Regions from separate parts of the Gordonia sp. ABKF26 genome, predicted to be linked through region 1. Evidence: riboswitches for the same ligand, from Rfam matches in the RefSeq annotation. Region 1 holds a riboswitch; the other holds the start of a gene.
What was found. Region 1 has a riboswitch for thiamine pyrophosphate ahead of thiO (glycine oxidase ThiO). Riboswitches for the same ligand answer to the same signal wherever they lie in the genome.
Positions count from the first base shown of each region.

Region 2: another riboswitch for thiamine pyrophosphate. It lies ahead of AB4Z55_RS08010 (TenA family protein); the one in region 1 lies ahead of thiO (glycine oxidase ThiO).

Region 1 covers NZ_JBGCVZ010000003.1:1,062,898-1,066,570, reverse strand. Annotated here, with positions in the region: gene AB4Z55_RS05405 (thiazole synthase) at 1-362, opposite strand, end outside; gene thiS (sulfur carrier protein ThiS) at 355-555, opposite strand; gene thiO (glycine oxidase ThiO) at 552-1,616, opposite strand; TPP riboswitch at 1,611-1,721, opposite strand; gene thiE (thiamine phosphate synthase) at 1,769-2,494, shown strand; gene AB4Z55_RS05385 (hypothetical protein) at 2,818-3,201, shown strand; gene AB4Z55_RS05380 (NUDIX hydrolase) at 3,219-3,673, opposite strand, start outside.
Region 2 covers NZ_JBGCVZ010000003.1:1,660,558-1,664,230, reverse strand. Annotated here, with positions in the region: gene AB4Z55_RS08025 (flavin-containing monooxygenase) at 1-92, opposite strand, end outside; gene AB4Z55_RS08020 (TetR/AcrR family transcriptional regulator) at 286-894, shown strand; gene AB4Z55_RS08015 (LLM class F420-dependent oxidoreductase) at 1,008-1,865, shown strand; TPP riboswitch at 1,895-1,990, shown strand; gene AB4Z55_RS08010 (TenA family protein) at 1,978-2,688, shown strand; gene AB4Z55_RS08005 (ABC transporter substrate-binding protein) at 2,685-3,673, shown strand, end outside.

The DNA.
Region 1 (3,673 bases):
TCGACGAGCTCGATGGCGTCGGGCATCAGGGTGCGCTCGTCGGCGACCACCTCGAGCTTGACCCAGTCGGTCTCGAACGCCTCGCGCGCCAACTGCGCGGTCAGCACCGCCTCGGCGGTGGTGTGGCACCCCGCCGTGTTCGGCAGGACCGCGATGTCGAGCCTCCGCAGCAGGTCGAAGACCCCGGTGCCCGAGGCGGCGTCGACGCGGCGGACCGCGACGGTGGTGAGTTCGGTGCCCGATGCGACGAGTGCGCGTTCCAGGGTCGCGAGATTCGACGCGCCCCCAGTGCCGGTGATGAGCCGAGACGAGAACTCGCGGCCGCCGATCCGCAACGGGTCGGGTGTCAACTGGTCAGCCACCCTGCACCGCCGTGACGATCTCGACGACGGCGCCATCGGTCATGGTGTGCCGGTCCCAGCGGCCGCGCGGGACGACCGCGCCGTCCACCGCGACCGCGATCCCGCGATCCGGCAACCCGAGTCCGGCGACCACATCGCGCACCGAGGCGTCGGCCTCGACGTCCACTGTCTCGCCGTTCACCGTGATACTCATTCCTCGACTCCTTCCAGGATCGACAGGACCCGCTCCGCGGTACCGGGAGCGAGGACGATCCCATTGCGTCCGTGCCCGGTCGCCACGACCGTGCGGGCGTCCACGCGGGTGACGAGCGGTAACCCGTCGGCGGTGCACGGCCGCAGACCGGCCGCCGCTTCGGTCAGCTCATACGTCCGCAGCCCGGGCATCACCTCGATCGCGTCGGCCAGCAGGTCGGCGACCCCACCGGCCTGCGGCGTCCGGTCGGCCATCCCCTCCGCCTCGTACTGGGTCGCCCCGACGACGACCCCGTCCTCGCGCGGGACCACGTACACGGCGCGGCCGTGCAGGCGAGCCCGGACGACGTGGTCGGGCGGGGGCACCGACCACCGCGTGCGACGAAGCCGCAGGATCTCCCCCTTGGCCGGGTGCAGGTCGACGTCCGGCCACAGTGCCGCGGTGCCGAGTCCGGCGGCGAGCAGGACCTGCGCGTCGGGGCCCAGGTCGTCGACATCGGACAGGGACTCGAGGCGAGCGGAGACGAGTTCCACGCCGGCACTGGTGGCCGCGGCGCGCAGCGCCTCGAGCAGTCGACGGTTGTCCACCGACCATTCCCCGATCGCGCGGTAGCCACCGACGAGTCGAGAACTCAGTGACGGTTCCAGCGTTCGGATGTCGCGGCCGGTCACCGGCTGCAGCGCGGCATCGGTGCCGGGCTGACCGGACCAGACGAAGTCGGCGAGGTGTCGCAGATACTCGAGGTCGGTGGCCGAGGCCGCGACGAAGAGCGAGTCGGTGGCGGTGACGACGGCCGGATCGTCGAGTCGCTTCACGAGCGCAGGCCAGCGGCGGACCGACTCGACCGACAGGGCGAGCGATGCCTCCTCGCCGGGGATTCCCTCGCCGAGCGAACCGAGCATGCCGCCCGCGACCCACGAGGCGCGCTCCTCGGCGCCGGCGTCGAGTACGCGAACCCGCCACCCGGCGTCGGCCGCGGCGACCGCGCACGTCAACCCGATGACGCCGCCGCCCACGACCGTGAGCGGGCGGTGCGCACGCTTCTGCTGAGGGGAATTCACGCTGGAATCACCTTCCTTCGCCGGAATGACCCGGATCAGGTTCGACGGTCAGCGGATGGGTCCGCACTCTCAGCCCGGCCGATCCGGACTCCCGTGTGTTCGTGCGGTCCACCCTACGCCCGGGCCTCGGGCGTCCGGTTAGCCTGGTCGGCGTGACGACCCCGAACCCCACCACGTCAGCGTCCGCGGACTCCGGCCGCGCGGCGGACCGTCGTCGTCGGCTCTCCGCGGCCCGCCTCTACCTGTGCACCGACGCCCGGCGCGAACGCGGCGACCTCCTCGACTTCGTCGATGCCGCGCTAGCGGGCGGCGTCGACATCGTGCAGCTCCGTGACAAGAACTCACCGGGCGAACGCGAGTTCGGGACCCTCGAGGCGCGGGAGGAACTCGAGATCCTCGCCGGGTTGCGGGCCGTCGCCGATGCGCACGGCGCATTGCTGGCGGTCAACGACCGCGCCGACATCGCGGCGCTCTCCGGCGCCGATGTCCTGCACGTGGGACAGGGCGACCTCGCGCCGTCGGCGGCCCGCCGGATCGTGGGCCCGGAGGTGATCATCGGCGCCTCGACCCACGACCCCGAGCAAGCTGCCGCCGCGATCGCCGACGAGGACGTCGACTACTTCTGCGTCGGCCCGTGCTGGACCACGCCCACCAAACCCGGCCGCGCCGCCGCCGGCCTCGACCTCGTCTCCGCAACTTCGGAAATGCTGTCGGGGACACCACAATCGCCGAAGCCGTGGTTCGCCATCGGCGGCATCGACGCCGGCCGCGTCGGCGAGGTCACCGCACTCGGCGCCGAGCGCATCGTCGTCGTCCGAGCGATCACCGCGGCCGCGGACCCGGCCGCCGCGGCCCGCGACCTCGCCGGGATGCTGTAGCGGCTCACCGCCGGCCGCGGGCAAACACGTTTGCCCGGTCGATACCTCGGGTCTATGGTGGACCGATCATGTTGTGCATCACGAGCGTTCTCGTAACCCGCCGCAGCGGGGTCTGACTCTGACCGACCCCCCGCTGCGGGTCGGTTGCGCTCTCCAGTCGGTCATCCGTTCTTCGACCGAAATCGGTTAATGAGATGCACCCTCTTCATCTGTCCCATCCATCCTGTTCGTGGCATGAGTGCGGCGACCGCCGCGGTGACGATCTGTTCACCGAGCGGTACGGACGTCCGCTTCCCCCTGGAATGCACGAGGAGGCGACCGGGATGACCTGGCAGGAATTCACCGACGAATGCTCCCGCGGCGGCGCGATCCGGCTCGGATCATGGTCGGTCGTGTCGTGTCCGGGCGACCTGGTCGAGTGCCGGGCGACGCTCGCGATCGCCGACCGCATCAGGTCGTGCAGCGCGGTCGCCGCCGGTCCGGTCGGCGCGATGACCTCGATCCTCCACGACGTCGGCGCCCCGGTTCAGATCGTCCGCCTGCATCAGCGGGTGGTCGACGGCGTGGTCACGACGTTCCTGCTGTGCGAGAACGACGGCCGCCAGGCGTGGGCCGCCGGCGAGGGTGCGAGCGGCGACGAGGCGAACGTCCACGCCCTGATCGCCGGCGCGAACCGTCTGCTGGACGCCGATCGTGTCGGGGTCTGACGGGTAGGGAGCGGGACTCAGCTCTGGGGGTCGAGCATCGCGATGCGCTCGCGAAGCGTGGGCCAGGCGAGCCCGAACGCCGGGTGCAGCGGCAGCTGGTCGACGCGCTTCTCGTCGACCCACCGCAGCTCGGTGGATTCGAAGTTGGCGACCGTGCGGACCGGCGAATCGGTCTCGGCGATCACGGTCGTGTAGGTCCATCCGCCGGGTGACTCGTGGGTGACGACGGCCGCGACGACGCGCAGATCGTCGCCGGTGATGCCGGCTTCTTCCTCGGCTTCGCGAATCGCCGTGTCGACGGCGCCTTCGTGCGAGTCGCGCGCGCCGCCGGGCAGCGCCCATGTCCCGCCCTGGTGCGACCAGGCGGCGCGATGCTGGAGGAGCACACCGGTCGATCCCTCCGGCAACGGCGCCCGCAGCAGCAGACCTGCCGCGCCGTGGACACCCCAATATCGTGAACCGTCGGGATCGA
Region 2 (3,673 bases), 600 kb from region 1:
CATGTGTACGGAACGCCGTAATCGGTGAGCATCTTGCCTGCGGTCAGACCGCTGATGCCGGCCCCGATGATCGCGGTGGTTGGTAAAGGCACACTGCCCCCTCGTCGGACACGTCGTGGTTCGGTCGTCTGGGTCTCGGTCATGCGTGTAGACAGATTCTGGTTTGTGTCTACACGATGCGACGTATCGTGTACACAGAATCCGCGAACTGTCTACGACGCCGTCGTCCGTTCGCCGGAACCGCCGACGAGTACGCAGCAGTGCGCGCAGACCGTGACCGCAGGAGTGTCCGTGACCGAAGCCCCGACCACCACGGTCCAGGACCGCCTACTCGATGCGACGGAGAAGCTGCTCGCCGACAAGGGGATTCGCGCGACGACGATGCAGCAGGTGGCCGAGACGGCCGGGGTCTCGCGCGCGTGGCTTTATCGGCACTATCCCGACAAACCGTCCATGATCGGTGCCACCATCGTGCGCCTCACCGAGTCCTTCTGGCGGGACGCACGCGCCGAACTCGACGGGATCGACGACTTGGCGGGCCGGCTCACTGCCGGTGTGCGGATCGGCCGCGGCGCGTACGACGACCCCGGAACCCTGCTCATGCGGCTGCGCACCGACGAACCGACCGAGTTCGCCGAATGCGCCGGCGTGGGCGTCGTCAAGCTCGTCCCCGACCTCGCCGCGTTCTGGTTCCCGTTCGTCGAGCACGCCGCGCACCGGGGCGAGATCCATCCGGGACATGACCTGCGCGAGGTGTCCGAATGGGTTGCCCGCGTGCTGATCAGCCTGGGTACGTCGCCAGGTGAGACCGTCGACATCGACGACGCATCCCAGGTCCGACGACACCTCGAGGTCTTCATCCTCCCCGGGTTCCGCACCGATCCACGCCACTGACCGCGTCCGAGCCCTGGTCCTCCTCTGGTCTGGGTGACGCCAATCACCTAGACTGGTGTCCAGTCAACCGTCCGGCCGTCCCGGGCGGCCGAACGACGCCGTCGGAGGGCACCATGGATTTCGGGATCGTGCAGTTCACCAGTGATCGCGGATTGAAGCCGCACGTCCTCGCCCCACTCATCGAGGACGCGGGATTCGCTTCCTACTACGTTCCCGAACACGGGCACATCCCCACCAGGCGCGACGCGGCGCACCCGCGCACCGGTGACGAGACCCTGCCCGACGAGCGGTACATGCGCACGCTCGACCCGTGGACATCGCTGGCCGCCGCCGCCGCGGTCACCGAACGCATCCGTCTGGCCACGGCGGTCGCCCTTCCGGTGCAATCGGATCCGATCACGCTGGCCAAGACCATCGCGACCCTCGATCACCTCTCGAACGGACGGGTGACCCTCGGCGTCGGATTCGGCTGGAATCTCGACGAACTCGCGGACCACAACGTGCCGCCGAAGCGCCGGCGCACCATGCTGCGCGAGTACCTCGAGGCGATGTCGACGCTGTGGTCGGAGGAAGAAGCCGAATACGACGGCGAATTCGTGCAATTCGGTCCCAGCTGGGCGTGGCCCAAGTCGACCCAGGCGCACATCCCGGTCCAGGTGGGTGCGGCGGGCAACGAGAAGAACTTCAAGTGGATCGCGCGCAGCGCCGACGGCTGGATCACCACCCCGGGCGAGGAGGACATCGAGGGTTCGGTGTCGCTGCTCAAGCAGATCTGGGCCGACGCAGGTCGCACCGGCGATCCCGAGATCGTCGTCCTCGACTTCCGACCGGTTCCCGAGAAACTCGAGAAGTGGCGCGAGATCGGTGTCACGACAGTGCTGTACGGCCTGCCCGACGACTCGGTGGAGCGCGCGACCGGTTACCTCGCGAAACTCGCGGGAAAGTTGGGTATCGCTCCGGCAGTCGTGTAGAGGCCCGAATCCCTCTGCTAGCCTGGGTGCGTTCTGACACGGGGTGCTCCGCAACTGCGGGGCTGAGATGAGACCCGAGAACCTGTCCAGGTAATGCTGACGAAGGGATGTCATGTCTTTGCATGCGCACGCGCCGGATCCCGGCCGCTTCACCGACCACCTGTGGGAACAGACGACAGCTCTGCGAGCGTCGATCGACGATCTCGAATTCCTGCACCGCCTCGGAGACGGCACGCTGCCCCTCGAGGTGTTCCGCACCTACCTGGAGCAGGACTCGCTGTACCTGGCCGGGTACTCGAAAGCACTCGCGATCCTGGCGTCGAAGTCGCCCGACCCGCAGACCGCGGCATTCTGGGCGAACTCGTCGTCGACCGCGGCCACCGTCGAGGTCGCCCTGCACGGCGACCTGCTCGGGGGCGGCCAGTTGCCGCCGCGGCAGGGTGAGCCCGAGCCGTCGACCGCGTGCCTGGCCTATGTGTCCTACCTGATCGCCACCGCAGCGACCGAGTCGTACGCGGTCGGTGCCGCCGCGGCGCTGCCCTGCTTCTGGATCTACGCCGACGTCGGCCGGGGACTGGCGGCGAGCGCCGCCGAGGTCCTCGCCGCCGACCCGAAGCACCCGTATGCCCAGTGGGTGACCACCTACGACGCCCCGGAGTTCCAGGAATCCGCCGCCCGGGCAAGGGAACTGGTGGATGCGGCGGCGGCGTCGGCCGGCGCGCCGGAACGGGCTGCGATGTCCGCGGCGTTCACCATCGCCACCCGGTACGAGCTCATGTTCTGGGACACCGCGCTGAACCCCTACGCATGGCCCGCCGCATGACCGGCCGCGTGCGCCGCGTCCTGGCCTGCCTCGTTGCCACCGTCGCGGTGTTGTCGACGGCCACCGCGTGCGGGTCGGACACCGCCTCCGACAACACCATCCGGTTCGCGCTCGACTGGACCCCGAACACCAATCACACAGGCCTGTTCGTGGCGCAACAGCGCGGGTACTTCGCCGAGTCCGGCCTGGACGTCGAGATCCTGCCCTACAACAACACCTCCGTCGACACCGTCGTGGACGCGGGGAACGCCGAATTCGGGATCAGCACCCACAGTTCGTCCACCTTCTCTCGGGCATCGGGCGCGCACACGATCTCCGTGCTGGCACCACTACAGCGGTGGGCGACAGGTATCGGTGTCCGCGCCGACCGCGCCGACATCACGAGCCCGAAGGACCTCGACGGCAAGACCTATGCCGGGTTCGGTGACCCCGGTGAGGTGGAGACACTCAAGCGGGTGATCCGGAACGACGGCGGCACAGGTGAATTCACCTCGGTCACCCTCGGCACCTCCGCATACGAGGCCGTCTATTCCGGGAAGGCGGACTTCACCGTCTCGTATCTCGCCTGGGAGGGCATCGAGGCCGAGCACCACGGAACGCCGATGAGGTATTTCCACTACACGGACTTCGGTTTCCCGGAGGCCTACGCGATCGTCGTCGACGCCAACGAGGACTGGCTGAACGAGAACCCGGAGCGTGCGGGCCGGTTCGTACGGGCGCTGCAACGCGGCTACCAGGCTGCGGCCGACGACCCGGATGCCGCCGCCCGCGACCTCATCGCCGCCAATCCGGGCGCGTTCAACGACGAGAAGCTGGTCGTCGAGAGCCAGCGGATGCTCGCCGCCCAGTACATGAAAGACGCGAACGGCCGGGTGGGCGGGCAGACGCTCGAGCAGTGGGCCGGGAACTCCGGGTTCCTCTACCGCAGTGGGCTTCTCACGGGTCCGGACGGGTCCGCGCTCACAGCCGAGCCGGATTGGTCGAC